Regions from separate parts of the Paenibacillus sp. FSL R7-0340 genome, predicted to be linked through region 1. Evidence: riboswitches for the same ligand, from Rfam matches in the RefSeq annotation. Region 1 holds a riboswitch; the other holds the start of a gene.

The links. A riboswitch is a leader RNA that binds a small molecule or an ion and turns the genes downstream of it on or off. The one in region 1 is predicted to bind glycine.
Region 2: another riboswitch for glycine. It lies ahead of gcvT (glycine cleavage system aminomethyltransferase GcvT); the one in region 1 lies ahead of sdaAB (L-serine ammonia-lyase, iron-sulfur-dependent subunit beta).

What each region holds. Positions count from the first base shown of each region.
Region 1 is NZ_JBBOBY010000002.1:2,606-18,449, reverse strand. Features, by position in the region: gene MKX59_RS22955 (DUF6359 domain-containing protein) at 1-1,493, opposite strand, end outside; glycine riboswitch at 1,708-1,823, shown strand; gene sdaAB (L-serine ammonia-lyase, iron-sulfur-dependent subunit beta) at 2,035-2,724, shown strand; gene sdaAA (L-serine ammonia-lyase, iron-sulfur-dependent, subunit alpha) at 2,714-3,613, shown strand; gene MKX59_RS22940 (Ig-like domain-containing protein) at 3,684-6,020, opposite strand; gene MKX59_RS22935 (serine hydrolase domain-containing protein) at 6,236-7,396, opposite strand; gene MKX59_RS22930 (hypothetical protein) at 7,561-8,022, opposite strand; gene MKX59_RS22925 (non-oxidative hydroxyarylic acid decarboxylases subunit D) at 8,094-8,318, opposite strand; gene MKX59_RS22920 (non-oxidative hydroxyarylic acid decarboxylases subunit C) at 8,360-9,778, opposite strand; gene MKX59_RS22915 (flavin prenyltransferase UbiX) at 9,807-10,397, opposite strand; gene MKX59_RS22910 (LysR family transcriptional regulator) at 10,558-11,463, shown strand; gene MKX59_RS22905 (response regulator) at 11,536-12,720, opposite strand; gene MKX59_RS22900 (sensor histidine kinase) at 12,701-14,497, opposite strand; gene MKX59_RS22895 (carbohydrate ABC transporter permease) at 14,528-15,361, opposite strand; gene MKX59_RS22890 (carbohydrate ABC transporter permease) at 15,367-15,844, opposite strand, start outside.
Region 2 is NZ_JBBOBY010000001.1:1,698,293-1,714,136, reverse strand. Features, by position in the region: gene MKX59_RS07675 (BglG family transcription antiterminator) at 1-1,965, opposite strand, end outside; gene MKX59_RS07670 (PTS mannitol transporter subunit IICB) at 2,047-3,525, opposite strand; gene gcvH (glycine cleavage system protein GcvH) at 3,903-4,301, opposite strand; glycine riboswitch at 4,696-4,794, shown strand; gene gcvT (glycine cleavage system aminomethyltransferase GcvT) at 4,972-6,072, shown strand; gene gcvPA (aminomethyl-transferring glycine dehydrogenase subunit GcvPA) at 6,201-7,556, shown strand; gene gcvPB (aminomethyl-transferring glycine dehydrogenase subunit GcvPB) at 7,553-9,049, shown strand; gene ptsP (phosphoenolpyruvate--protein phosphotransferase) at 9,169-10,881, opposite strand; gene MKX59_RS07640 (HPr family phosphocarrier protein) at 10,874-11,149, opposite strand; gene ptsG (glucose-specific PTS transporter subunit IIBC) at 11,260-13,305, opposite strand; gene glcT (glucose PTS transporter transcription antiterminator GlcT) at 13,558-14,418, opposite strand; gene MKX59_RS07625 (flotillin family protein) at 14,609-15,844, opposite strand, start outside.

The sequences.
Region 1 (15,844 bases):
GTGGAAGCCGCAGGCTCCTCAAATGGTAGAAGCTTCGTTGGCTGATCCAGAGTCAAACCTGCCACATCAGACAATTTCGTGTAGTCCTGCTTCCATGCAAGCCATTGAACCGTCTGCACCAGGAAGGTGGAATCATCCACTTCTTTAAAACCATCATATGTCTTCTTCGACTGTCCGTTTTCCTCACGCACATATTTCGGTGTAGCATCTTCTACAGGGGAAGAATCACCGATGAACGCTGCCTTGCCTTGACCTACCTTGGAAATAGCAGCATAAGGTCCTTCCGCACGGCCCCCGCCGTTATAAACTCCCTGGTCTACCGCATTACCCCATTTTTTCGTGCCTGAAGGGATATAAGCAATGCCTTTAGCCTTGGTAGGATCAATAATAGCCAGCGTAGATCCTGCATGCATTGCAATCGAGCGCACACCCTTGGTAATGCCGAAAGATTGATCTGCGGCTACAATGTCGGTAGCATTCACATCACCCAGCGCATTGTAACGGAAACGAACGCCAAAGTTGGCCGCCAGCCAATCGGAGCTTGTTAATCCTTGCATCGCCGGTGATGCAGCTTCTTCTGCAGTCATGCCCTTGGCCGGATTAGTATAGGCTCCACGACGGTAACCATTCATAACCTCGGAGGAATCCCAACGGTTTTTGTTACGGTCCGCATTATAATGATCGGAGATGAAGAAGACGCTCCCCCCGCTATTCACGTATTGCAGCAGTGCAGCCTGCTCGGATGCCTTAAAGGCAACATTCGCTTCACCAATAATGAACACATCATATTGGCGCAACTTATCATATGTTATAGCCTGCTCTCCATAAGTAAAAGGAATGGGACGATTCAATTGGTCTACCGTAAAGCCTACATTACGCAGTCCATTGGCAAAGTCGGAGAAGGCGCCTTCAATGACCCAATCTGCTGCACCAGCGGTCTGTGCGTGCGTATTATCGAACAGCACCTTTTTGCCTTTTCCATCCGGCAGTGTAGTACCGGGTTGACCCGGGTTGCCAGGTTCGCCTGGTTCCCCCGGCTCGCTTCCGCTCACCAGTTCAACAGCGCTTGGGCTTTTCACTCCACCAAAATTATTGTAGGCGCCGAGTGTACCCGTCACACGAATTTTGCTGCCGATCAGCTCAGGATGGCCTGATAGCCCATATTGCCCTCTGTACGCTGAAGTCAGCTGTACATCCAACAGATTAGACGTATTACGTTCATTTGCCTGATCGGCAATCAGTACGTTAAAATCATTCGCGAACGGGGAAGAAAAGTTAGCCGTTTTCGATCCGGTAGCATGTCCGACGATGTAACCTTCCACCGTCACCGTACCTCCACTGCTTTGGCGCTGAAGTGCTTCGGCTACTGTCAATGCTCCCTCCGCCTTGACCTGACCGAATGGAACAAAGATCCCAATCAGCAGTGATACGATCGCTGCTAGATGCAACATCCCTTTTAAGCGTGAACCTGTGAATCGCAAGCCTTTTACCATACGTCAATATCCCTCCTATGATTTCCATAAATATACTTGTCCTTTATCAGATTAGCCGCCAATCTTCTAATTCCTTCCTGGTTTCATCCATAATTATGTAAATTTTAATCTTTTTTATTGGAAACGCACCTGTTTATGTAAAAATTAAACCTGTGATTGACACCGAGCACGGCATACATTACGCTAAGAAAGACATGTAGAACGGTATACGCGAATGAAGATGACGGGAGAGTCTGTCCAGGGAGCCTACGCTCTGGCGGCACCGAAGGAGCAAGACGCCAGCACCCGGCTGGCGGATAATCTCTCAGGTCCATGTATCGTCATCTGACGCAACTCTGGAGAGAGCGCAAGCCACCCAAGGGGTAAGGCGGTAAGAACACCGCACGAAACTCTCAGGTAACGAGGACAGAGATAAGGGAAACTTCCTTATCCTGTCCTTTTTTGTGCTCACATTGTGCGTCAGCATTAGGAACCGTCATAACCGCGCAAAGACGCGGAAATACCATATAGTATGGTATTAGAACATACAGGGGGCCACACCATGCGTTTCAAAGATGTATTTTCTATTATCGGTCCGGCCATGACCGGACCTTCCAGTTCACACACCGCAGGCGCGGTGCGGCTCGCACGCGTTGCCCGGCACTGGCTCGGGACGCAGCCTGACCGTGCCCGCATGACGCTGTACGGCTCCTTTGCCGACACGTATAAAGGACACGGTACAGACCTGGCGCTCATCGCAGGGCTGCTTAATTACGATACGGACGATCACCGGATTCCGGATGCCGAGCAATGGGCAGAGCAAGCCGGGATGGCCGTGGAATTCGCCGTCAGCGGACTCCCCGCGCCACATCCGAACACTGTCCGTTTCGAGCTGTGGAAGGGCGAGGATCAGCGCACACTGTTGGGCTCCTCCATCGGCGGCGGCAGCATCCATGTCCAGCAGCTCAACGAATTCCGGGTCAATCTGACCGGGGAGCTGCCTACGCTGGTGCTTCTCCACTCGGATAAGCCCGGTACATTGGGCGCGATAACTTCAGCGCTGGGCGCGGCCCACATTAACATTGCCTATATGCACGTAGATCGCAAAGGCCGGGATGGTGAAGCACTCACCGCCATTGAAACGGACAGTTCTGCTCCAGCTGAACTGATTGCGGAACTGCGTTCTTTACCTCATATGTATGAAATTAAGATGATTAATTTGAAAAAAGGAGCTGAATCCGATGCGGTTTAGCCATCTGCATGAAATCAGCGCTTTATGCGCTGAAGAATCCACCACAATTGGCCGTTTGATGATTCAAGAGCAGGTACAAGAGACGAATACAACGGAGGAAGAAATCTTTCGCCAAATGTCTGATTATTATGAAGTCATGAAGGAAGCCGTTCATCGCGGTCAGACACAAGACACCGTATCCCGCAGTGGATTGACGGGCGGTGACGGCAAGCGCCTAGCCGAGTATCTGCGGTCAGGGGAAACCTGCTCCGGCGATGCCTCCGCGCTGGCCATGGCTTATGCCCTCTCTGTGTCGGAGGTAAATGCATCCATGGGTCGTATTGTCGCCACGCCTACCGCAGGCTCATGTGGGGTTATCCCTGGTGTGTTCATCAGTGCGCAGGAGCGGTTCGGCTGGGATGATGAGCATATGGTGAAAGGCCTGTTCGCCGCTGGAGCCATTGGCTACGTGATCGCCAACAACTCCTTCATTTCTGGCGCGGAGGGAGGCTGTCAGGCTGAGATTGGTTCAGCTATCGGGATGGCTGCTGGCGCTATGGTCGAGCTGCGTGGTGGTACGCCTGAACAGGCTGTTCACGCCGTGGGCCTCGCTCTTAAGAACACGCTCGGCCTGATTTGCGATCCCGTCGCCGGACTCGTGGAGATTCCGTGCATCGTGCGCAACGGGCTGGGAGCCGTGACTGCGCTTGCCGCAGCGGATATGGCTTTGGCGGGTGTGCGCAGCGCTATTCCGTCTGACGAAGTCATTGACGTGATGCTTGAAGTCGGCAGTGCGATGCCGTCGAAGCACCGCGAGACCGCCAAAGGCGGCTTGGCCCAGACGCCGACTGGCAAGCGTTTGACTGAATCACTTACACGCAACACACCGACCAAGAAGGATAAGTCATAATCTATAAGAGGTAGCCTCCTTAAAAAAAAGAGCAAGCATGTCGTCCTTGGACGTATGCTTGCTCTCTTTTTTACTGAACGGTTACCTGTATCTTCGTCATTTTACCTGCATATTTCACAGTAATTACTGCTTTGCCCTTGCCCTGTGCCTTAATGTTACCGTCTTTGACGGTCGCAACAACAATTCTGGACGAGGACCAGACAGCCGGTTTGGAAACATCCTTCTCCGACTCATCCTTATACGTGGCTGTAGCCGTAACCTTGGCCAGCTGTCCTGCCTTCAAATTCAAAGCAACTTCGTCTGTTTGCAGATATTTAAGCGTATCAACATCCACGGGTACGCTGATTACCTTCCCGCCAAACTTCGCCTGAATGTTAGCTTTACCGTAGCTAACCGCAGTAACCTGACCCTTTTTAACAGTGGCTACCTTATAATTAGACGTTTTCCATTCAGCTTGGGCCGTAACGTCCTTTTCTTTACCATCACTCGATTTAACCACAATCGCGATGGTTTTTTGATCTCCGGATTTAAGTGACAACGCGATTGCATCCGCTTCAATCTTTTGCGCTACGTCCACTTCTACCGTAAACGTAATGTTTTGCTTGCCATATGAAGCAGTCACCGTTGCCTTACCGCTACCATTCGCTTTGATCAAACCTTCGCTAACTTCAACCACTTTTACATTGCTCGTTGTCCAGGTGGCGTCCTTGGTTACATCTGTTTTTGTACCGCCACTCTTAACTCCTGTTACTTTCAGCTGCTTCGTTTCCTGAGCACCAAGCGCAATTACACGCGAGTCTGTTTCCAGACGGTCTACAAGGCCTACTTGTACGTTAATCGTCAGTTTTTTGCCATTATAGGTCGCTGTAATAACCGCTTTACCAGCGGATTTACCCGTAATCGTTCCTTTGGACACAGAAGCAATATCTTCCGCGCTTGAAGCCCATTCTGCATCCTGTGTTACATCTTCCTTACGCCCATCCGCATAAGTAGCCGTCAAAGTTGCAGTATAGTCCTCATCAATATCAATCGTTGCCGTTTTGGAGGACAGAGACAGATCACCGGGTACATTTACGGATACCGTAGCTGTAACTGTTTTGCCACCATAAGAAGCGGTGATCGTAGCCTCACCTGTTTTATAACCCGTGACTTCTCCCGCACTGACAAAAGCGATATCTTCATTGCTGGACTTCCACTCTGCCTTACTTGTGATATCTTCTTCCGTACCTGTTACATACGTTGCGGTCAGCTTGAGCTTTTTGGATTCCTTGGCATTCAGGCTCAGCTTGTCCTCACTCAAATCCAAATATCTGGAGGTTTCGACATCTGTCTTGATCGAAACAGTCTTATCTCCATACTTAGCGGTCACCGTAGCCGAACCCGCTCCAATGGCCATAATCGTTCCCTTATTCACAGTCGCAATTTTTTCATCGCTTGATGTCCAAGTAGCTTTATCTGTGATATCCGTTACCGTCCCATCCGGATAAACGGCAGAAACTTGTATTTTTTTAGATTCATCCAGACGGAGAAAAATATTGGATTCGCTGGCTTTCAGCTTATTCGTTTGATCGACATCTACCGAAATCGTAGCGGACATCGTGCCATATTTACCTGTAATTGTCGCCTTTCCCGCGCTGTAGCCGGTAATGGTGCCTTTCAGTACATCCGCCACAGCTGCATTGCTGGAGCTCCATTCAGCGGACTCTGTTACGTCCTGTACCGATCCATCCGGGAACGTCGCCGTAAGTTTAACCTTCTCAGTATCCTTCAGCAAAAGAGAAACCTCTGATGAACTGACATCGAGACGTTTAACCTGCTCCACCTGCACAGCAATGGTTACGGTCTGTTGACCATATACGGCCTTAATATTGGCTGTACCTGCTCCCTGAGCGGTAACCAATCCGTTAACTACTGTGGCTACCTTTTGATTATCGGAGGTCCAAGTAGCATCACCCGAAACCTGAGCTGTTGTATTATCACTGTATGTCGCTGTCAAATCAACCTGTCCTGTACCGCTTGAACGCAAGTTCAGGCTTTGTACACTGGATGTCAGCGCCTTAACCTTTTTCGTTACATGTACCTGAACCGATTGCACCTTCTCTTTATAGGTCGCAACCACGGTGGCTTCCCCTTCAGCCTTGGCCGAAACTGTACCGTTATACACAGTAGCAATAGCTGTATTATCACTTTTCCAATCCGTGCTTACGGTTACATTCGAGGTTGTCCCATCGCTAAAAACAGCAGTAGCCGTCAACGCAGCCGTATCTCCCTGCTGCAAAGTTACCTCGTTAGAGGAAAGGACAATCTTGGAAAGCACCGCATCCGCAGCAGATGCAAACCCTGCATATGATGTAAAACTTGAAATCAGGATGACCAACGCCAGAAAACCGGACCATCTATTCTTCAAAATCTAATTCCCTCCCATTCCAAAACTTAAATTAAGGATTTCGCAAAATCCTTACACCTACGTTTTATGTCGTCATATGGAAAAGAATAGTTTAGGCTTCGAAGGAAATTTGGTCCTTATTAACTAGATCATTTCTGATAAAGATTAGACATTACAATTTGTGTAGCTTCAGAGCCATAGTGAAGAGTTTACCCAACAGACCCACAACCTCGCATTTACAAACAGCTATAAGCTGCTGCGCGAACTCTCAAATGATGGTATTCTTCCATATTAGGAGCCAGTTGGTGCATATAAACGACGGAGAATTGTTCGCTTGGATCTATAGAAACCCAAGTGCCTGCTACTCCCGTCCAGCCAAATTCTCCAATAGAACTATTTGCATGCCCAGCCGCTTTATCAATTAACGTGCGCACGCCCAGTCCGTAACCATAACCTGTATGATATGAATTAGTAAAATCCAATAATTGATCTGTATTCAGATGATTGGTGCGCATTAAATCAATGGTTTTCCTCCCTAATAGCCTCACACCATCTACCATACCTCCATTCGACAGCATTTGTGAAAATGTAAGGTACTCCTTAACTGTCGAATACAGACCTGCGCCCCCACTTTCATATAGAGCATCTGGCTGATGATATTCATCCAAGAAACCCTCTATTTTCTCTAGTTCTCCGGCGTCTGTCCGTTGATAAAAGGAGGCCATTCGCGATTCAATATCTCCACAATATCGGTAACCTGTATTGTTCATTCCAAGCGGATCAAATATTTCGTCCTTTAGGAATTGCCCTAATGATTTACCTGAAATCACTTCAATAAGACCTGCAACCAGGTCATGTCCATATCCGTATAACCAGCGTGTTCCCGGTTCAAAAGAAAGCGGAATCTCAGAAAGCGCTTTAATTTCTGTGCGCAGATCATATTTCCCCTGCTTTTCCTTTAACGTTGTAAGGACCTTTTGCATGGCCCGTCCTGTCTCTGAAGACTCGGAAGCGTAAGGAAGACCCACACTCATATTGAATATATGCTTAATTAAAATGGGTTTCTCCGCCTTATCCACATAGGTGTATCCGTTAGGAGCGGTTTTGAATACATGCGCATTACGATATTCGGGAAAATATTCATACAAAGGCTCATTCAACAAAAATTCCCCGCGTTCGTACAGCATAAGTGCAGCCGCACAGACAACAACTTTTGTCATGGAAAACAAGCGATACACTGTATCCTCAGTGATTGGTTTTCGGGCTTCCAGATCAGCATATCCATGATACCCTTCATACAACACTTGACCATTCTGGGCAATGGCACAACCGCAACCTGCCGGTCCATTTGCTACGAAATGTTTCAATAGCTGATCTACCTTGTCAAAACGAGACATATTCATCCCTCCTATTTTTCCTTCAAAAGAAACAACCTTCCCCTCGCGCTCTAATTTCCTGTTCTAACAAGCTCAGCGCGATCCCTTGTAAGCGCTTATTCCCCGCATTTATTTTAACGGTAAACTTGGTAAATACATAGATTATTTGTCATAATCAGATGGCTTTACATTAACAGCTCGGCCACCGTTTCCTTCCAGCGATGGATCACCGATTCCGGTTCCTTGAGACGGACCGTGACACCTGTCAAGATATCCGCATATTGGGCCGAATCTTCTCTGGCTGCAAAAACATGAGCCGCAAATCGCTCACGTACATGCTTGGCTTCGGGCAAAGCAGGCAGATGTTCCAGCGACAACCGCACATAATGCGCCTTCCCCCCGGTAAACACCGCAAGCGTCGCCTTCCTGGTACGAATCATGTTGCCCGTCGTGGTCGTGCCTGGCCATAGTGCCAGACGCAAATTCCCCTCGTCCAGCGCTACAACTTCGCCCACACTAATCATCGCTATGTGCGGCCACTGATCTTCCGTGACCGTCAGCAGCATCATTGCTTCATGCTGCTTGTCCTCCAATACCTTACCGTCCAGTAGCGTGAACAGTTCCTTACCGATCCTTGGTGTCTGCATGAAGTATAATCCCCTTTACATTTAGCCTATAACTTCAAAGTACCATAATTTACGGCTACTTACGAACGACCCTATATCCGCTCTGGAATAGGAGGAACATGAGCAGCATTCGGAATATCTTTGGGGTTTACCTTGAACGCCGATTTATACTGTGCTGGATCAGTAATGCTATCCGGTTCTGAGGTCCGCCATGTGAACAGGCATACAGGGCACAACAAAACCTCCCAGGCGCCTTTAACTGGCGAGCGGGTAACAACCTCCGAACGATTAGATTCACAACGGGGACAAATATTCATCTGTCAGCACTCCTTTAATCTTTCTTTATTTTAAAAAATATTCAACGAAGCATTTGGCTCAACTTTTTCTCCCATTCTGCTACACCCAACGGGGAATCGAGCGACTGCGAGTAATGTCCTCTAATATCCGGTGCTACAGGTGTCGTCGCATCCAATATCATTTTGTGCGTCATACCTGCCGGATCAGAGCCGGGGTCAAGCGGTAAAATAGACAAGCCAGGAACAATGACAGCATCATGCTTTGGATGAAGCTTGGTGGATAAAGCCCACATGACCTGCGGCAGATTGAACGGATCGACCTCCTCATCCACCACAATCACCAGCTTGCAATACCCCAATCCATGCGGAGTCGTTAACGCACGCATTCCCACAGCCTTTGCAAAGCCGCCATACCGGGTTTTCGTGGAAATAATAGCGACCAGCCCATGCGTATACATGGCATTAACGGCTACGATTTCATTAGGAAAAGCATCCTTAAGCTGCTGAAACAACGGTACACTTGTATTCACACCGATCATATAATCCGTTTCCGTCCAAGGCATCCCGATGTACAGATGCTCAAAGATAGGCTGTTTGCGGTGATATACACGATTAATCTGAATGACTGGCATCGCGCGACCGCCGGAATAGTGACCTGTGAATTCACCGAATGGACCTTCATACTCACGTTCACCTGCTAACACTTCGCCTTCCAAAATGACCTCGGCTCCCCAAGGCAGATCCAGATCTGCATTCTTCGCTTTGACCACACGATAAGGCTCACCCTGAATGGCGCCCGCCATCTCATATTCGGATTGATCGTACAGCAGCGGCGTAGAAGCAGCCGTTGTAATCACAGGCTCACATCCGAGGGCAATAGCCACCTTCAGATTTTCGCCGCGCTCCTCAGCCTGACGGATATGGATCGCAATATCATGCTGTGGTACAGGCTGGATGCCCAAACGGTTCTTGCCTTTCACCTGCATCCGGTATAAGCCGACATTTTGCTTACCGTAGGTGTCCGGATCATCCAGATCGCGTGAAACTAGAATTGCTTTATCCAGGTAAAATCCTCCGTCCCCCTGATTCAAACGAAACAACGGCAAAATATCAAACAAATTAATATCCTCTGTAATCTCGACTTCATGAAAAGGAGCGGTTTCTTCCCGCTTCACGGGCACCGGAAATTGTTCATAGCGTCTGGCAAATTCAAAAAACTGCTCCTTGAGCGGCGTGTTTTTGGGCATTCCCATCATGAGGGCATGATTGGGCCAGGAGCCCATCACATTCATTGCAATACGAGCATCCGTATATCCATAGATGTTGTTGAAAAAGAGAGCAGGCGTCTTATCTCCAAGATTGTTTAATGCTCTGTTAGCTGCTGCGAGGTCCGGCTCCGGCTTTACCTCATCGCTGATCGTGAGTAATTGTCCCTCCTTTTCCAAGGTGTGTAGAAAATCGCGAAAGTCTTTATAAGCCATTGTTCATTCTCCTTCGTCTTTCGATTTCTCAATTCTGGTGCAGCCTGGAGTCATTCTGCTTCATTCCATCCCAGCGTTTGGCTGCGGTTGTGACAATACCGAACTGATCCAATGCACGAAAAACAATATGATCCACTAATTCCTCGATACTTGCAGGATGATTATAAAAGGCAGGCATCGGCGGCAGGATCATCACGCCCATACGTGACAGCTCCAGCATATTTTCCAGATGGATACTGCTTAATGGTGTTTCCCTGGTCATGAGCAGCAGCTTCTTTCGCTCCTTCAGTATCACATCCGCTGATCGGGTAAGCAGGTTGTCCGCCATACCTATACGAATAGAGGCAAGGGTCTTCATGCTGCAAGGAGCGACGACCATGCCGTCTACTCGAAAGGAGCCGCTGGAAATACGCGCAGCCTGATCCTTATACGAGTAGACTGCATCCGCCATTGCCTCCACTTCCTTCACCGTGTAGCCTGTCTCATAGGGAATGTTCGCAATAGCCCACGGGGATAGCACCAGATGGCTTTGGACTCCAGCCTCTCGTAATTGTTGTAATATACGGATACCGAAGATCGATCCTGTCGCTCCCGATATTCCTACAATGATTTTCTTCATATGTCCCCTCCTTCCATCCCATCGTTTTATGTTCACCCATGCATTACTGTCAAAAATTATACGCCCGTTCCTTGCACACGAAAAATATATATAATATATGGAATACATACTTTAAAAGTATTCAAATTGAAGCGTTGTTTAGAAATAAGGAGGAATCCCAATGGACATGAAGCATCTGCATTACTTTTGCGTCATCGTGGAGGAAGGGCAAATCACCAAGGCCGCCAGAACGCTCAACATGGCCCAGCCTCCGCTGAGTCAACAACTCAAAAATATGGAGGACGAGCTTGGCGTAAAGCTGATTTACCGTGAAGGAAAGAAGTGGGAGGTAACCGAGGCCGGATATACACTGTATACACGCGCCAAGCGATTATTGGCTGAAATGGAGGACACCTGTAGAGAAATTGGGGAGTTTGAAAACAAAGTAACTGGTACACTTTCCATAGGCACGTCATCCGCCTGTATGTCTCTGATTACTGAACAACTCAGCCGCTTTCATCAGGATTTTCCAGAGGTATACGTTAAAATAGGACACGGAGACACACATCATCTGGAAGAACTGCTGCACCAAAATAAAGTGGATCTGGCCCTGCTGCTGCTTCCGGTAGATGACAAATCGTACCATACGATTGAACTGGAGGGAGTTTCTTTTGTTGCGGTTCTTCCGTGTGAATGGGCAGATCGCCATCCCAGTGGGGAAATTACCTTAGAGGAAGCTGCCAGCTATGACCTCTTGTTGGGACGCCGAACAGAAGGACACGGACTATACGAAACCGTCATCCGCAAATTTCAGGAACACCATCTTATTCCGCACGTCGTACTGGACTGTCCAGAAATATCGACCATTCTCTCGCTCGTTTCCACAGGCATGGGAATTACCATTATTCCAGACGCTGGCTTGGGACAAGAATACGGGGACAGATTTCGCACACTCTCCATTAAGGAGCCATTCCCCTTCACACAGCCTGCCGTCGTATGGCGCAAGGATCGTTATTTATCCAATGCAGCTCGCAAATTTGTTGAACTGCTACAAGCTGGAGACACGAAAAAGACTGTTCCCGAGTAGATGCTCCACCGCTCTACTCCTGAAACAGTCTGATGCTTGAAAAACTTCCTTCATTCGGTCGTTGATACCGCCTTATTTGACTCCCTGATGTCTATACTCGGTTGGAGTCATTCCACATTTGCGCCGGAATACCTGTGTAAAATGTCTCATATCCTGATAGCCGATCCGCTCTGAAATATCAGCCAGCCGCAGATGAGGATCACTGAGCAGCCGCTTCGCCTCCTCCATACGCAAGCAAATGACGTAATCCTTGTAGCCTTGTCCCGTCTTTTGCTTGAATAACTGGCTGAAATACACCGGATTCAAAAATACGATTGAAGCCACCTTCTCCAGCGACAGCTCCTCTGTAAAGTGAGCCCGAATGTATTGCAATGCCACATCTACCGTATGCATTCCTTTGCGGAGACATTCTCCTGTATCCGCTGCTGCGGCTGCAATCTCCTCTGGCGTACGTCTTAGTCGCGCCACCTCTTCAGGTATGGAGGCAAAATTGTGATGAACACCCGAACGTGTAATTTGTAGGGGCACCTTCACATAACGCTTCAAATGGGATTCGAGCAACGTCTCTAGCCGTGCGGCCTCTGCCTCATCTCTTACCCTTGCAATGCCCAGCAGACTATGGCGGTCTAGACTGACGACAAAGCCGCTGCCTCCTGCCTCAATGAGCTCGGACAGTACATTTTCAATCATAAAATGCTCCAGATGTGTCTGCTTGTGATCAGGTTCCATGCGAACCATGAAGAGATGGAATTCCGGATAATTTTCGACAAAAGGCTGTATATCCAGCTTGCCCGTATCCAGTCCAAGGGCATAGCGTTGGAAAACGGCTTCACGCAAATAAACCATATTGGATTTGAGAAGCCTACCCTCGTTCGCCTGCTGCGAGGCCACAAGCGCTTCGGCTGCCAGTATTTCAATGCACTCCAGCAGCTTTTTTTTACCAATCGGCTTTAACAGGTAGTCTTTGGCACCCAGCTTTACTGCTCTTTGTGCATATTGGAAGTCGGAATGGGCCGAGATGACAACCCACTGCAGATGAGGATGCTTTCGCTTAGAAATACGCATGAATTCCAGACCATCCATACCGGGCATCAGGATATCAGTTAATACAATATCTACAGGATGCTCCGCCAGAATGCCTGCTGCCTCCTCGGTGGAAGCAGCGAGATGAATGCCGCAGGTTGGTAGAGCTTGGCCAATGGTACGCCGAATCCCCTGCCGAATCATATTTTCATCGTCAGCTATCAGAATATTCATGTTTCTCCTCCTTCTGTGGCAGAGGCACACTTACAGTGGCTGTTGTTCCGGCCCCAGGTGCGCTAGAGATCCGTAGGCCGTACTCTTCTCCGAACATGTGCCGTAGCCGTAAATTTAGGTTTTGCAGGCCGATGCCTCCCGCCTGCCCGCTGCCCGCCTGTTTGCCGGGTTCTGCCAAAGCGACCTGGACCACCTCCCATCGTTCGTACTCCATCCCTGCACCGTTGTCGATGATGTGCAGGCTCAATACACCGTCATATTCCTCCGCTCTGACGAGCAGCTTGCCACCTGTATCCGCATGAAGAGGCTCCAGTCCGTGCTTCACTGCATTTTCAATCAATGGCTGTAAGGTCATTTTCGGCAGGCGGATATCCATCCATCGTTCATCAATGCTAATGTCTACAGATACCCTACCCTCCAGCCGAGTTTGAATAATGGTGAGATAGTGCCCAACCTGCTCCACTTCTTCACGAAGGCTTACATCGGCCCCCTCTTCCCAATGGCTGCTGTAACGGAACATATGGGATAAGGAGAGGACCACCTCTCCGAGCTGATCTTGTCCCTTTTCATCCAGCATCCAATAGATCATATCCAGCGTATTATACAGAAAATGTGGATTGACCTGCGTCTGTAGCGCGTGCAGCTCCGCATTTTTTTCACTGACCGATGATATACGCACCAGCTCGATTAGCTCTGCAATCCGTCTTACCATATGGTTAAAAGAGGTAGCTAGTTGGTTGATTTCTTCATAGGATTTGGTGTTTACCGTATGACGGAAATTTCCTGTCTCTACCCGCTTCATTTCCCGAATGACTCGCTTGAGTGGAAGGGAAATGCCTCTGGAGACGATAGATGCAATTAACGCCGACACAATAATAAGTATAGGTGCCACGATAAATAAGTACCTTTGATTTTGCACCAACTCCACGTTCAGATCCTCACTAGGTGTCACACTAATCACAGACCAGTCGGCAAACGGCAACTTGGAAGCGATTACAACTCTTTCATTACTTCGATTTACAATAACATCCTCCTCCGGTACCTGCTGCTCTAGATTTTGCAAATCCGGTGGCGGATCAGAGGAAGTGGCCGACACAATTCGATTTTCATGACCCAACAAATATACCTGACTATTGGTGCCTAACCGCAAATTGTGGAGAGCGGACAAAACAGAACGCGGCTCAGCCTCAAACAGGACAATACCAATCGGCTTGTGTTCATCCAGATCATAGAGCTGCCGTCCAAACGCAAACACGGGTCTGGTTTCCACCTGATCAATGACAGAGTGAGGATACACGCCCAGCCATGCAATTTTGCCCGCCGACTTTCGAATTTCCTTATACCATTCCGAATGTTCGTAATGAGTATCAATGACATTCATATAATTGCCATAGTTATATACCTTGCCTGTGTCTGTGATGACATGGATGCCAATCAGATCCTCACGCGAATAATAGATAGCGCCCAGAATATTCGTAATCGTACGTTCGTTAATGTAATTGACAGCAGGTAAGTCACTGCTGTCCGTCGTCAACAGACGAACCAAATCCATATTATTGCTGATCGATTTGGAGAGACTGTTATAGCTGCCGAGTAGCAATTCGAACAGGCCTGCCGTCTGGGATACATTTTTACGCGCCAGCTCGCTGACCTTATCATGGAACTGCACCGTAGTACGGTTGTAAAATAATAGACTGACCGCCAGCACAATGCCGGACATGCTCAACAGGAACAGAACAAACAAGCGGTATTGAATGGATTGAAAACGGCGCAGCATACCTCCGTGCGCTCCTTTCGCATCGGCCGCCTATCCTTTAACCGCTCCCGCAACCATGCCCTTGGTGATATTTTCGGACAGAACAAAATAAATAATAATGACCGGTAAGGCACCCATGACTAGAAAAGCACCAATATTACCGTAGTTCACAGAATACTGGCTGACGAACGTATATACGCCGAAAGGGAGAGTTTTGAGCTTCTCGGACGAGATAAAGGTGGCAGCCATAATGTATTCATTCCAGATGTTAATGAAAGTTAAAATACATACCGTCATGATAGGCGGAATCGAGATGGGTAAGATTACACTGCGGAAAATACGATAAATGCTCGCTCCGTCAATGTAAGCGGATTCTTCAATTTCGTGGGGAATGGACCGCATAAAGCCGGATAGGATGAAGACCGCAATCGGTGTCTGAAAAGCAATGTAGGGTAAAATCAGTGAGAAATACGTATTCAGAATATGGACGTTTTTAAACATCACCATCAGCGGCAGCAGTGTAGCTTGCATCGGGATCATCATCCCGATCAGAAACAAAGTCAGCACAACAGCCCCGAAGCGCCAACAAAAACGTGTAATCGCATAAGCAGTCATTGAGCTTAATAAAATGACGAAAATCATCGTAACCCCGGTCACCAGCACACTGTTTCCTAAATAGCGCAAGTAGCTCCCTGATTCATAGGCTTCCTGATAGTTGTGCCACTGAGGCACTTGAGGGAGTGCAAAGAAGCTTGAGCTTAATATCTCTTCATTCGTCTTCAACGAATAGGTCAGCAGCCAAAAGAGTGGATACAGCTGCGTGACAATTAAGATTGCCAATAAGGTAAAGACTCCCGTTTTTTTCAAGGCATTCAACAGTTCCATCTCCTTTAGCTTACCTTATTTTCTATTCGTTTGAAAACAAAATTTATCACAATTGTAAATGACAAGCAAATCACTACGAGAATTGAAGCTAATGCGCTGCCATATCCGTATTTCATCGATAAAAAGGACATATTGTACATATACGTAGATACTGTATCCGTTGCATGAGCTGGTCCTCCACCCGTCATCACCCAGATCAAATCAAACGATTGCAGGGAGCCGATAAATGCTAATACAATTGATATCTTGAAAATAGGTACAATGAGCGGCAGCGTAATATAGCGGTCTGCTTTGAATCCTTCAGCTCCATCAATTTTGGCTGCTTCGTACAGCTCATTCGGTATATTTTGTACCCCGGTAAACTGGATAAGCAAATGATAGCCAAAATACTGCCACAACGATACAAAATAGAGGGCGTACATCGCTATCTGCGGTTCCGTCAGCCATGAGCGTGTCCAGCTTTCCAGCCCAATCGCCAGCAAA
Region 2 (15,844 bases), on a different contig from region 1:
TTCCTGCAAGAGTAATGCACTAATCTCGCTCAATACCTCCAAGCTTTCTCTCGGCAGCTCACGAGGTCCCAACATGAGCAGCACGCATTCTACCTGTTCGCCTGTATCCGCCAACAGCGGCTCTGCCAGCTTATACAAGGTAAGCGAAGGCTTGCGAATATAGTGGCTGCGCGTATGAACTAAAGCAATGGAGGTATCAGAGATCACCTGACTACCTTGGCGCTCTCTTTCCATGAGCTGTGCAGCAACCGCAGAAGGCTCTGTAACATTCCCCCGCCCCGCCTCCAACATGCATATAGCCTCTACGGTCGCCGCCATATCCATCCCCTGATTTTCCAGCGGATACACTTGAAATTGCTGTACAATGTGTACAATTTCCTCAAGACTTTTCCGCAGACCGGTAAGCCACTCTATATCCTGACCAGGCTGAACAGCCTGTTCCTGCTGATGGTCATTGGGATGATTGAGTGTAATATGCTGGATGAATTGACGCAGGCGATCACTCTCCTCCTGCGTCAGCAACGGGCTGATCTTAAGATACCGATCCGGTTCAAGCGGTAGCTCTACTGTCGAAATGATCAGATCATAATCCTCCTTGGGAATCCGCGCCGCCTCGTACCATGAAGCCCTATCCACAATTTTGATCTGTGGGAGCTCTTTGGCGAGCCTTGTTGCCAAAAGTCTGGATGATCCAATACCGCTCGTGCAGACTACGATGGCCCGCACCTCCCGCCGCAATTGTCGTAGCCGCTCCAGCGAAGCGCCAAAATGCATGACGAGAAATCCGATCTCTTCATCTGGTACTTTCATTTCTGTCATGTCCGCCGCAGCCTTTTTCACTGAGTCGAATAAGCTGCTGTAATCCTTGCGGATTTGCTGAAGGAGGGGGTTACGAATCGACCTGCCTTCCTTCAAACGTTTGAACACCGGGGCCATATGGGCAATCAGTCCTTCACGCAGAACACGGTCCTCTTCCAATGGCGTGCCTGTCTCTTCCTCCACACGACGAATCAACTCATGAACCGACTCCAACAGTACGAGATCATCCAACGGCAGTAGTCGGGTAGAGTGATCCTCGGCATCACGAAATAGCAGCCTGAGATAAGATCGTTCCGGCTCTGGAAATTCAATATCCAGCGCCTCTGACAACTCCGTGCATATGCGTTCCACCATAGCTGTGCGAAGCATGATATTTTCATCTGAATCTGTTTTTAAATACGAGAGAAGAGGATCTATAACATACCCGAGTCGCAGACGTACCAGCGAAACGCAAATTTGAATCAGCAGCTCCATGTATTTGCTTTCCACCATGTTTTCCAACCATTTTTCATGGGGCTGCCAGAGGGCCTTTTCCACAATCAGCAGGTTATCTCTGCCAATCATCTCCAGCAACTTGTCGGCGACACGGGTTACAGAACGAAGTTCTTCCCGGGCTGAAAACAGATCGGATTCATCCAAATATTCGAGAGCCAGCTCGGAAATCGCCCGTCTTTTGTCTGTCTCCCGTCCTGTAATCTCGACGCCGTACCCCCGTCTGCGGACAAGCACGAGCCCCCGTTCCCCAATCCAGCCTTGTAATTCGTCCAGATCATGACTGACCGTAGTTACCGTGACTTTCAAGTCTGAAGCCAGCGCCAGCAGCTTGATCGGCTCCTGTGTATCCAGCAGCATGCAGAGAACCACGATCTTTCTCTCCTCAGCCGAATATTCGTCTGACTTTGTATGCAGCAATTGCCTTCGCAGGCATACAAGCTGAGCTGGGTCAGCATCTATACAGATACCAATCCCTGACTTTTTCTCCAGCTTCACCTCATGAGCTGCCAGCCAATGCTCGACTGCGCCCAGTTCCCGATGAACCGTCCTTGTGCTGACATTGATCTTCGTGGCAATTTCCCCGGCTGTAACCTCTTTGGACTGCTCCAGAAGATATTCCACGATGTCACGTTGTCGTTTCGTAATATTCATAAGCGCATACCGTTCCTTCCCAAGCTCATCCCTCCAGCAGGAGACGTACACTGCATACAGTCCGCCTGACTACGACGGGGATTAAGAATCGGATTTCAGACGTTCAACCAGCGCTTCGTATTCAGGGCTCTTCAGAAAATTGTCAATGGAAATGTGCTCAGCATTCGGGGCTACTGTTTTAGCCCGGTCTGTCAACGTTTTTTGCGTAATGACAATATCCGCATCCTGTGGAATTTCACTGATTGCCGTATTCGTAACTGTTACGCCTACACCCGCCTGCTTCATTTTTTTGCGTAAAATCGAGGCGCCCATAGCGCTTGAACCCATACCTGCATCACAGGAAAAGACGATCTTGTTCACTTCGGATTTATCCTTGAGCGTTCGAGCTGCGGCAATCTCAGCAGCACGATCAGATTCGTGGTTATCTTCCATTACAGTGGCGTTAGCACTTGCACTCTTGCTTTGATTTTTCATATCTTTCAGGCGGGAAGCAGCTTCCTCCAGCCCCTCTTCTTTTTGCTTACTAGTCTTGAGTAACACTGCGGCAACAGCAAAGGATACGACCGCAGCAGCGATCACCCCGCTCAGCATTGGCAAATATCCGCCTTTTGGCGTCATTAGAAAATAGGCGATGATGCTGCCCGGTGAAGGAGCAGCAACCAGCCCGGCACCTGTCAACATAAAACAGAAGGTTCCCACAACGCCCCCAGCTATAGCAGCAAGAATCAAAATCGGCTTCATCAAAATATAAGGGAAATAAATTTCATGAATCCCGCCGAAGAAATGAATGATGACCGCTCCAGGAGCCGATGACTTCGCAGAGCCTTTGCCGAACAGGCAGTAGGCTAGCAAAATACCGAGCCCCGGCCCAGGGTTGGATTCCAGCATAAACAGTACGGATTTTCCTGTTCTTGCAGCTTCCTCTAACGCAATCGGACTCAATACTCCGTGATTCAGCGCGTTGTTTAAAAATAATACTTTTCCGGGCTCAATAATGAGGTTGACAAGCGGCAATAGCCCTGCGTTCACGAGGAACTGTACCCCTGCCGACAACACTTGACTGATCATTTGTACAATCGGGCCAATCGCCACATGGGCAAGCAGCGCTAGAATGGCACCGATAATTCCGGCCGAAAAGTTATTGACCAGCATTTCAAAGCCTGATCTGACTTTGCCTTCAATGGCCTTGTCGAACTTCTTCAATATCCACGCAGCCAGCGGACCAGCTACCATCGCGCCCAGGAACATCGGGATATCGGCTCCCACTATGACACCCATCGTCATAATGGCACCAATCACACCTCCACGCTGTCCGTGAATCATCGTGCCCCCTGTATAACCGATCAGTAACGGCAACAAATAATTTTTCATCGGGTCAACCAATTGTGCAAAACCTTCATTCGGGAACCATCCGGTCGGAATAAAGAGTGCCGTAATCAGCCCCCACGCAATAAATGCTCCCATATTGGGCATAACCATACCGCTAAGAAAACGGCCAAAACGCTGTACGGCGACACGAGTGCCTCCTTTTGAACTTGGCTTTGCGTCCAATGTACTCATATTCAAATCCTCCTTGTAGGTAAGCATCACTACCTTTTCTTAAAATTCATACTAAATGACAGCGCTATCTTCATCAACGAAATGAAAACGTACTTTCGTCATGAACGTTGATGACAACATTTAAATTTAAATTATCCGGGAAGGTATTATACCTGCATAATTCTTCTTAATATGACCTGTAGCTATAGAAATTAGTCGAAAAACCGTGCTGGATTATGTATGATTCTTATATGGGGACAACCCTCTAAATCAGAATAAAACACGTAATTACGTTTGCAAAAAGACAAAAAAATAGCCGCTACGTCAAATCATAGCGACTATTTTATACAAAAATCGAGCAGACAAATAACCCTCTTACTCCATACTACAATGCTCCATTATTGCTCGTCGGAAATCAACTGCTCATACTGATCCGCAGACAGTAGCTTGCCCAAGGCTTCCTCCACATCTTTATCCATCTCTACTTCGATCATCCAACCTTTTTCATAGGGAGATTCATTCACTAGCTCAGGTGTACTTTCCAGCGTTTCATTCACTTTTAGTATGGTTCCCGTCACCGGAGCAAAAAGGTCGGATACTGTCTTCACCGATTCAATCGTACCGATCTCCGCTCCCTGCTCAATCGTTGCTCCCGCCTCAGGTAATTCTACAAAAACAATATCACCCAGTTGATGCTGTGCAAAGTCTGTAATACCAATTCGTACCGTTCCATTCTCTGTCCGCTGAACCCACTCATGTTCGTCTGTATACCAAAGTTGCTGCTTTACTTCACCCATTCTGTTCCCCTCACTTCCATATGAATAAAATCGCTTTTGCTCACCTGTACTAGACAGGTTAAGATTATGACAACAAGAACACTCATGTCAATAATACTAACAAAAATACTTCATATCACCTCATATAGCGTACTATATAAAAATATGATAGCTTATAACAAACGCTTACATATCCTTATTTATATATTAAATGTTTTTTCTATTGTTTTTGATGACATTTTTATTGACATTTTGAATGAATTTGCGTATTAATGGGTTATAGCAAATGCTTTGGGAAACACCCCGACAACTGCAAACGCGGATGAACGCGGAGGGAGAGACTGCCAAAAAGATTCGCATAGCTGTTGCCGCTTGTGAGACATAAGTGCACGCGAATCGGATCAGGTTGTTATCTGCAAAGCCAGGTAATATACCGTTGATCCCGAAGGTAGCGCCGAAGGAGTAAACCTGCATTGCAGGTGAATCTCTCAGGCAAAAGGACCTCTGCCGGACGCATCTCTGGAGAGCATTCGCTATTGGAGCGGATCACCCAAGGGGAAACCCGGTACATACCGGGGTAACTTTCTGGTATCAAGGACAGAGCTGAAAAAAAGAGTGTAGACTGCCGTCTATACGTTTTTTTCGGCCTGTCTTTTTTGTTTAGCCGATCACACCGGATAGGAGTGGAATAATGACTAATTTGCGAAAAACACCGCTATATTCGTCCTACGGGACGCAGTCTGGGGTTCGTTGTATTGACTTTGGCGGCTGGGAGCTCCCGGTTCAGTTTAGCGGCATTCAAAAGGAGCATGAGGCCGTCCGGCAACGTGCGGGTTTATTCGATGTATCGCATATGGGCGAATTTTTGGTTGAAGGCAAAGAGGCCGAAGCTTTTCTGCAAAGGGTGACCACGAATGATGTCAGCCAGTTGGAACCAGGTCAGGCACAATATTCACTCCTGTGTTACCCCGATGGAGGGGTAGTAGACGACCTACTTGTTTACTGCAAAGGACCGGAACGCTACATGCTCGTTGTGAACGCATCCAACATCGATAAGGATTGGGATTGGCTAATTCGCCATATGCCTGCATCCGTTCACATGGAGAATGTGTCTGATGCGATAGCATTGCTAGCGTTGCAAGGACCGGAGGCAGCACGTATTGCCGCAGCCGTGGCAGATACGGACATTACGAATCTGGCATCTTTCCGCTTCCATGAGAATGTGCCATTGTTCGGAGCAAAAGCACTGGTCTCACGAACCGGATATACGGGCGAAGACGGTTTTGAATTTTATATACCTGCTGCGGAAGCACCAGCCGTATGGGAGGGTTTGCTTCGTTCCGGTGAGTCGTATGGGCTGATTCCCGCTGGACTTGGTGCTCGGGATACACTACGCTTTGAGGCACGGTTGCCGCTATATGGTCAGGAGTTATCTGCCACGATTTCACCACTCGAAGCTGGTCTAGGTTTCTTCGTCAAGCTGAATAAAGGAGATTTTATCGGTAGAGAAGCACTGCAACGTCAGAAAGAACAAGGGATTCCTCGCAAATTGATCGGGCTGGAAATGATTGATCGCGGTATCCCACGCGCCCATTACCCGGTATTCGCAGAAGGACAACACATTGGTGAGGTCACAACGGGGACTCAGTCGCCCACCTTGAAGCGTAATCTGGGCCTCGCCTTGGTGGACAGTCGTTTTAGCGCCCTCTCCACACCGTTGGAGGTTGAGATTCGTGGCAAACGCCTGCGTGCCGAGGTGGTGGCAACACCCTTTTATAAACGCCCGCGCTGATCTTAAACTCTTTTTATTTCTATAAAGCAAATATGTCAGATATGAACTTCTGGGTTTTTCATCTCACACACTTTTTTATTAGCTAATTTACGATCTAAAATCTTGCTTTTCGAAAGGAGTCAGAACCTATGAAGCAGCATCGTTATCTCCCTATGACTGAACAGGATCAAACCGAAATGCTGCGTGTGGTGGGTGTATCATCTATTGATGATTTATTCAGTGACATTCCAGAGGCCATTCGATATCAAGGGGAACTGCCTCTCTCTTCTCGACTCGATGAGAAAGCCTTAACCCGCCACTTGGCCGAGCTGGCCGGACACAACGCCAATACAGACACACATGCCAGCTTCCTTGGCGCAGGAATTTATGATCATCATATTCCGTCCGTCATCCAGCACATCACTTCACGCTCGGAATTCTATACAGCCTACACCCCCTATCAGCCGGAAGTAAGCCAAGGCGAGCTACAAGCCATTTTCGAGTTTCAGTCGTATATTTGCGAATTGACGGGCATGGCTGTAGCTAATGCCAGCATGTACGACGGAGCGACTGCACTGGCGGAAGCGGGCTCACTGTCCGCCGCAGCTACCCGCCGTAAACAGCTTATCGTATCAAGGTCCGTCCATCCGGAGGCACGTCAGGTATTGGCAGCCTATGCACGCGGATTGGATTTGGACATCGTGGAGATCGGCTGTTCGGACGGCGTAACGGATGCTGATGCGCTAGCGGCAGCCGTATCGGAACAGACCGCGGCTGTTTTGGTCCAAAGCCCCAACTTTTTCGGAGCCGTGGAAAACCTGAAGCCGATGGCTGACCTCATCCATGCGCACAAAGGTCTTTTGGTCGTCAGTGCCAATCCACTAGCACTTGGCTTGCTGGAAACACCCGGCAAACAGGGCGCGGATATTGTGGTAGGAGACGCACAGCCACTTGGCATCTCCTCTTCTCTCGGCGGTCCGACCTGTGGATACTTTGCCGTTTCTCAGGCACATATGCGCCGTATCCCCGGCCGTATTGTGGGTCAGACCACAGACCGCAACGGTAAACGCGGCTTCGTGCTGACCTTGCAAGCGCGGGAACAGCATATCCGCCGCGAAAAGGCCACCTCTAACATTTGCTCCAACCAAGCGTTGCTAGCTTTATCTGCATCTGTATACTTGTCTGTCATGGGTAGACAGGGGATCAAGGAAGTAGCCGAGCTAAATTTGCATAAAAGCCGTTATGCTTTAGAGCAATTGCTGAGCTTGAAGGGCGTAACTGCCTCGTTTAACGCACCGACCTTTAACGAGTTTGCCCTTAGACTGCCTGAGGGTACGGATATGAGCAAACTCCAGGCCGAGCTGCTAGCTGCTGGATTTATCGCTGGCTACGATTTGGGCCGGGACTATGAGGAACTTGCTGGTCACATGTTGATTGCCGTGACGGAGCAAAGAACCAAAGAAGAGATTGACCAATTTGTACACACCTTGGGGGGATTGCTATGACACACACCGGACAGGATCAGAAACAAGGGCTGTTGAAGGAACACGATCAAGCGCTCATCTTTGAATTGAGCCGTCCGGGTCGCATCGCCTATTCCCTTCCCGAGTGCGACGTTCCCCGTCGCCCGGTGGCAGAGCTTTTGCCAGATTATGCGCTGCGCAGCGAACCTGCGGCATTACCCGAGGTATACGAAGTAGACGTTATTCGGCATTATACTTCCTTGTCCCGGCGCAATTTCGGCGTGGACAACGGATTTTATCCGCTCGGCTCCTGTACGATGAAATACAATCCAAAAGTGAATGAGGATGTCGCCCGATATACAGGCTTCGCCAAAATCCATCCATATCAGCCCGAGGAGAGCATCCAGGGTGCCATGGAGCTGCTGCATACGCTCCAAAATGATTTGGCTGCGTTAACTGGCATGGATGCCGTCACGCTTCAGCCCGCCGCGGGCGCCCATGGCGAATGGACCGGGCTGATGATGATTCGCTCATACCACGAAGCACGTGGTGAGCGACGTACCAAGGTGCTCGTGCCGGATTCCTCGCACGGAACGAACCCCGCCAGCGCAACCGTCGCGGGCTTCGAAACAGTCACCCTTCCCTCCACCCCTGAGGGGCTGGTGGATCTGGATGCGTTACGTCAAGCCGTAGGCAACGACACCGCGGCGCTCATGCTGACCAATCCGAACACGCTTGGGCTGTTCGAGAAGCAAATCACTGACATTGCTGCCATCGTGCATGAAGCGGGTGGTCTGGTTTACTATGACGGGGCAAACTCCAACGCCATCATGGGGATTACCCGTCCCGGAGATATGGGCTTCGATGTAGTGCATCTCAATTTGCACAAAACGATGAGTACCCCGCACGGCGGCGGTGGCCCCGGCGCTGGGCCTGTCGGCGTAAAGCAACGGCTCATCCCTTATTTGCCCAAGCCGCTTGTCGTACGGGATCCGCAGGGGGTGTACCACTGGGACCGGGAACAGGGAGATTCTATTGGACGGGTTAAAGCCTTTTACGGCAACTTCGGTATTCTCGTTCGTGCCTATGCCTATATCCGTAGCTACGGTCCTGACGGCTTAAAGCGTGTATCGGAATGCGCTGTGCTCAATGCCAATTACATGATGCATCGGCTCGCTCCACATTTTGACCTGCCCTACCCTGGACATTGCAAACACGAATTTGTCATGTCAGGGCGAGGCTTGAAAAAATTTGGAGTGCGTACGCTTGATGTAGCCAAACGGCTGCTTGATTTCGGCTACCATCCGCCTACAATTTACTTCCCTCTGAATGTAGAGGAGTGCATCATGATCGAGCCCACGGAGACGGAAAGTAAGGAGACACTTGATGCTTTTGTTGACACTATGATTCATATTGCGCGGGAAGCAGAAGAGAACCCTGAGCTGGTGCTCAATGCACCATATACTACTCCAGTCACACGATTGGACGAAACTACCGCAGCTCGCAAACCTGTACTGAATTGCTCATGCAGTTAAAAACAAATTCTACTTAAAGCATGCAAAAAAGCCGGTATCTATTAGATACCGGCTGCTGTATGTACACAGCAATTTTTTTGTTGGAAAAAGATATAACCTTTGAAATGTAATACCCTTCCTTAACCTTCGATGCTTTGAACCAATTCAACAACCTGTTCTGCTGTTTGCATGTCCAGAGCTTTTGTAGCCAGTTTTTCCATGTCCGCACGGGACAACTTGGAGATTTGACTACGTGCTGGCAGAATGGAAGTTGCACTCATACTGAACTCATCAAGTCCCAGACCCAGCAGCAACGGAATTGCTGTTGTATCTCCTGCCATTTCGCCACACATACCAACCCAACGTCCTTCACGGTGAGCGGCATCAATAACCATTTTCACCAGACGCAGAATGGATGGATTGTATGGTTGATACAGGTAAGAAACCCGCTCGTTCATGCGATCCGCTGCCATTGTGTATTGAATCAGATCGTTTGTACCGATACTGAAGAAATCCACTTCTTTTGCGAATTGGTCAGCCAATACCGCTGTAGAAGGAATTTCTACCATGATGCCCAGCTGAATTTCTTCAGATACGGATACACCCTCGGTTACCAACTTTTCCTTTTCTTCCAACAAAACAGCTTTAGCTTCACGGAATTCGTTCAGCGTAGCAATCATTGGGAACATGATGCGCAGGTTACCATGCACACTCGCACGCAACAAAGCACGCAATTGAGTGCGGAAAATATCCTGGCGATCCAGACACAGACGAATAGCACGGAATCCGAGGAACGGATTCATTTCTTTCGGCAGGTCCAGATAAGGAAGTTCTTTGTCGCCACCGATGTCCAAAGTACGAACTACAACCGGTTTACCTTCCATTCTTTCCAGAACGGTTTTGTACGCCGTATACTGTACTTCTTCGGATGGAAGCTTATCGCGTCCCATGTACAAGAACTCCGTACGGTACAAGCCAACGCCTTCACCACCGTTGTCCAGAACACCAGCTACATCATTAGGCGTACCAATATTGGCTGCCAGTTCGACATGAACACCATCGACAGAAACCGTAGCTTCGCCGCGCAGCTTACGCCACTCTTCGCGTTGCTTGTCGTATGCCACCTGTTTAGCACGGTATTCCGCAACAATCTCTTCGGTAGGGTTCACGAATACGTGACCATCCAAACCATCAACGATAATCAAATCACCGCTTTTAGCTTGAGACAATATATTTTTCGTTCCCACAACTGCAGGAATTTCAAGTGAGCGAGCCATAATAGCCGAATGCGAAGTACGTCCGCCGATGTTCGTTGCAAAACCTTTAACAAATTCACGATTCAGCTGAGCTGTGTCGGAAGGTGTCAAATCTTCTGCAAGCACAATCGTTTCTTCGGCAATTTCTGCAGGACTAACAAAATGAACACCAAGCAGGTGATTCAGGATCCGCTTGGTTACATCACGCATGTCCGATGCGCGTTCTTGCAAATAGGCACTTTTCATGTTTTCAAACATGGAAATGAACTGTGTAGCTACTTCATTCAAAGCATAGTCAGCATTAAGCTGCTCGTCTCTGATTTTAGCTTTAACCGGATCGATCAATTCAGGATCATTCAGGATGAGCAGGTGAGATGCAAAAATTTCTGCTTTTTTCTCTCCCAGCTCCTGAAGCGTTTTCTCCTTAATCGATTCCAATTCGGTTTGAGATTGTGCCAAAGCCGCATCCAATCTCGCGATTTCAGCTTCAACATCACCAACCGCGCGTCTCTCTACAGCGTAATTCGGATGCTCCAAGATAAACGCCCGGGCAATGGCTATGCCTGCCGAAGCGGCAATCCCGGAAATTTTAAGCATGAACTTCGCCCAGCCCTTCGTTAACGATTACATTTTCAAGAGCTTTCAGTGCTTCGGCAGCTTCAGCGCCTTCGCAGATAATGTTAATAGTATCGCCTTGTTCCAGACCCAGGGACAATACACCCAGAATGGATTTCAAAGTTACTTTTTTACCGTTAGCTTCGGCAAAAGATTCAGCACCGCTGAATTTGTTAGCTGTATTTACCAGCGCAGTTGCAGGACGTGCATGGATACCGTCTTCATCCGTAATTCTAAAAGTTGTTTGCATAATTTGTTCCTCCCACTTTCCTAAAGATAATATTTGTTTACACGCAGTATACCAGATCATTGATCAGACGGCCTAAGCCGCCTAATCAACTAATCCGAAACACATAGAGTTTATTTTATCGTAATTATACCATCTTCGCCAGCCTTCAATACTCCAGTTTTGTTTAAAGTTACCGAAGAACCTTCTGGAAGGTTAGTAAAAATGACAGGTGAGATGATGGATTTAGCGTTTGCCTTCACGTATTCCAGGTCTACTTTCATAATAGGCTGGCCAGCTGACACAAGATCGCCTTCGTTCACCAAAACGTCAAATCCTTGGCCTTTAAGCTTCACAGTATTCACCCCGATATGAACAAGCACTTCTTTACCGCCATCGGATTGAATACCAATCGCATGCTTGCTTGGGAATACATTGAATACTTTACCATAAACAGGGGACACAATCGTTCCATCATTTGGCACGACCGCAAAACCGTCACCTGTCATACGTTCTGCAAATACCGGATCGGGAACCGTCGAGATATCAACCAATTCGCCGTTAACAGGCATTACAATATCTTCTACAATAATGGTTTGTTGTTCTTCTCCAGCTTCCTTCTCCTCTTGTGGAGCAGGTTGCGCCGGAGCTGGTGCAGGTGTACGTCCAGCCATGATATCAGCCATTTGAGATTTAATGGTGTCGGAACGTGTACCGAAAATTGCCTGTACGTTGTTACCGACTTCAAGGACACCCGATGCGCCAAGTTGTTTCAGACGAGCTTTGTCAACGTTCGATTTCTCATTAACCTCGATCCGAAGACGTGTGATACAAGCATCCAGATGCTTGATATTCGATGAACCACCGAAAGCTGCCAAAATGTTGTGCGGGAGCTCATCACTACTACCGACTGCTGCGCCATCCACATTATCTGTAGCTTCTTCACGTCCTGGTGTTTTCAAGTTGAACTTCCGTATGATGAACCGGAATCCGAAGTAGTAAATAACTGCCAAAATCAGACCGACGATAATTACATACCACCAAGGCGTACGGGTTGGAATAATCCCGAAAATCAGGAAGTCAATAAATCCGCCTGAGAAGGTCATACCGATTTTGACATGTAAAATTTGCATGGTCATAAATGACAGACCTGCGAATATACAGTGTACTGCAAACAGCAGTGGAGCTACGAACAGGAAGGAAAATTCCAGTGGCTCCGTAATACCTGTCAAGAACGAAGTCAATGCTGCTGAACCCATAATACCTGCTACATATTTTTTGTGTTCTGGTCTTGCTTCATGGTACATTGCAAGCGCTGCTGCCGGCAAACCGAACATCATGAATGGGAATTTACCCACTTGGAACGTACTTGCTGTCAACGCCACTCCGTCGCGAAGCTGGCTGAAGAAGATCTGCTGGTCACCGTGAACGGTTTGACCTGCCTTGTTAACATATTCACCAAACTCAAACCAGAACGGTGAATACCAGATGTGATGCAAACCAAATGGAATCAGCGCGCGTTCGATAACACCGAACAGGAACGCCGACAAAGTCGGGTTGGAATACACCATAAAGTGAGATACTGCATTAAGTCCTTGTTGAACTGGAGGCCAGATCAGAACCAGCGCAAGTCCGACAATCAGTGAGGATACCGCCGTTGCAATCGGAACAAAACGCTTACCCGCGAAAAAGCCCAGATACGAAGGAAGCTCAATTTTGAAAAAGCGGTTGTACATGGCCGCGGCCAGTATACCGATGATTATCCCGCCGAACACCCCGGTTTGAAGCGTTGGAATCCCCAACACGTTTGCATAACCCGGTATTTTTTGAGCAATCAGACCAGGTGTGACACCCACGGCTGTACCCAGAGTAATGTTCATAACGAGGTAACCGATGATGGCAGCCAAACCTGCTACACCCTCACCGCCCGCCAGACCGACGGCTACGCCGACTGCGAACAATAGTGCCAGATTATCAAAAACGATTTGTCCGGCATTCATCATGATCGTCGCTACCGATTGAACCCAGCCCGCATTTAATGCCGGAATGTACTGGAGAAAATCAGGATTGACCAGCATGTTACCGATACCCAATAAAAGCCCCGCAGCTGGCAAAATCGCTACAGGAAGCATTAATGCTTTACCGACACGCTGTAAAACGCCGAAAAGCTTTTTAAACATACCTTCCACATCCTTCTCTGAAATTTAGAACAGAGGCAAAACAACAAAAAAGGCATGAGCCGATTTAAGTATGTTTGAAAACAACCTTGGGATATAGCTTGCCCCAGTAGGCTGTAAACAATCATAACTTAAAACAACTCATGCCTGATCGAATCAGTAACACGTTTAATGTTCAGTTGTTGTCTTCCTCATTGCAAAATTGATTATAGCACCCCGCTAAATGCGAGGCAATACTTTTTTATTCCGGTTTTATCACTTTTGTTGCTCCCCCTGCTCTTTGCGTTGGGACAACCGCTGCAGATGCATTGTCAAATAACTAACCTCAGCTGGATACACAGATTTACGGAGTCTTTTTTCCATAATTTTCGTGAGCTTCCAGGCCAGCATATACATTTCCGGGTACTCCTCATTCAAAAGCTTGTCCAATCGATAAATCTCCTGCACAATTTCTCCCCGGCGCACACGTTCAATCGCAAACCTCAGATGAGTCAGCAGTCGAGAATAATCAAGAGATTGGAGAGGAATACGATAATCCAGTGTGGTCTCGACAACCTGAACCATATCCGCAATCAGACGAGAATCCTTCCTCACCTCGGAGATATGCTGGTTTGTCATGGCGCTATAAATATGCAGGGCCACGAATCCGATTTCATCTTCTCCCAGATCTACATCCATCTTATCCCTGATTAGAGCAACAGCCTGCTCAGCCATCTTGTATTCCTGAGGATATATTTCCCTAGTCTCATACAAAAACGGATTATGAATCGTAATTCCCTGTTTATGACGGTTGATGGAAAAAGCGATATGGTCAGTTAAAGCAATCAGTATGTGCTCATTTAGAGGCTTCTTTGCTTGAAGCTGAACAAGATGAAGTACCTCACCGATGACCTCAATGAGCTTTTCATCCAGCTCAGGAAGCAACCGTTTGTATTGCTCCTGTTCTTCATGGCTTTTTAATATAAATAATTTTTCAACTGAATCCAACGGCATAAGATCACCGGGTCTGCGATTGAAACCGATTCCTTTTCCAATCACAACAACCTCATCATGCTCGGGATGCATCCCTATAATCACATTGTTATTCAGCGCTTTGGCCACTTTTAGGCTGCTCACATCCGCACCTCTTTTATCAGAACCTTGATCCTAAGAATTATAGCATGAAGCTCAGAGGAATCCACGTTAAAGTACCAAATATTCGGCTAAAGGTCAATAAAAAGAAAACGCTTTTCATCACATTGCCGGGAAATGCTGTGATGAAAAGCGGTCTTTTGGTTAGGGGTAGATGCTCCCTAAAGACTTACCGTTATTCTTTATCTGTTAGTGCTGCCTCCACCGAGGCTGGAAGATGCTGCTTATTCCCTTCACCGGAGGACGGCACGGAATGAAGGCCTTTTTTCCCAGTCGTCAGCCCCTTGATTAACTGCTCCACATCAATGCCGGATACACTCTTCAGCATCTCAGGTGCCGTAGCCATCAGTTCGGTGACATAATTGCTGACACGCGCTGCTCCTTCTCCTTTTCCCGTATCAACTACGGTGAGTTTATCAATGGACGCAATCGGTTCGGCAATACGTCCAGCCAGATCAGGCAACATTTTTACGATAATATCGAGCACGGCGGCCTCTCCAAACTTCTGGAACGCCTCCGCCAGTTTTTCCTTGGCCTCCGCTTCTGCAAGTCCACGCAAACGGATGACATCTGCGTCTGCCGTACCTTTGGCGCGTTCGGCATCCGCTTCTGCTTGCCCGTTGAGACGTTTTTGTTCAGCTGACGCTTTAGCCTGTGTCTCAATCGAGTATTGCAGCGATTCAGCCTCACGCATTTTACGCGATTTATCTGCTTCCGCCGCTTGTTCGACCGCATACCGATCGGCTTCTGCCTTCTTTTTCACTTCCGCATCATATTGCTTTTCACGTACCTGTATTTCCTTGGATTGAAGATCAATTTCCCGTTCTTTGCGCACCAGCTCGACCTTCATCTGCTCCTCGACAGCAGTCTGCTTGGCACGGGCCTCCTGGATGTGATAAGCCTGATCGGCTTCTGCCTTCGCTGTATCCTGTTCTTTCTTAAACGAAGCCACTTTCAGTTCCTTCTCCTTGGCTGCCTCCGCAATGTTGGTATCCCGCAGCAATTCGGCCTTCTGGCCTTCCTGTTCCGCACGCGCCTTCTGAATCCGGGCATCCCGCACAGCCTCGGCTTCTGCAATCTCAGCATCCCGTTTCACAGCGGCAATTCTCGGCTTACCAAGCGCATCCAGATATCCGTGCTTATCACGCACATCTTTGATGGTGAATGAAACGATTTGCAAGCCCATCTTTTTCAGATCACGAGCAGCCACGCCTTGCACTTCCTGCGCAAACCGATCCCGATTACGATAAACTTCTTCCACTGTCATCGAACCGAGGATTGCGCGCAAATGTCCCTCCAGCACTTCCTGAGCCTCTCCCCTAAGAGCCTCCAGTGGCTTCCCGATGAACTGCTCGGCTGCTGTAGCCACATCCTCAATAGAACTGCCGACCTTGATGATCGCCACACCATC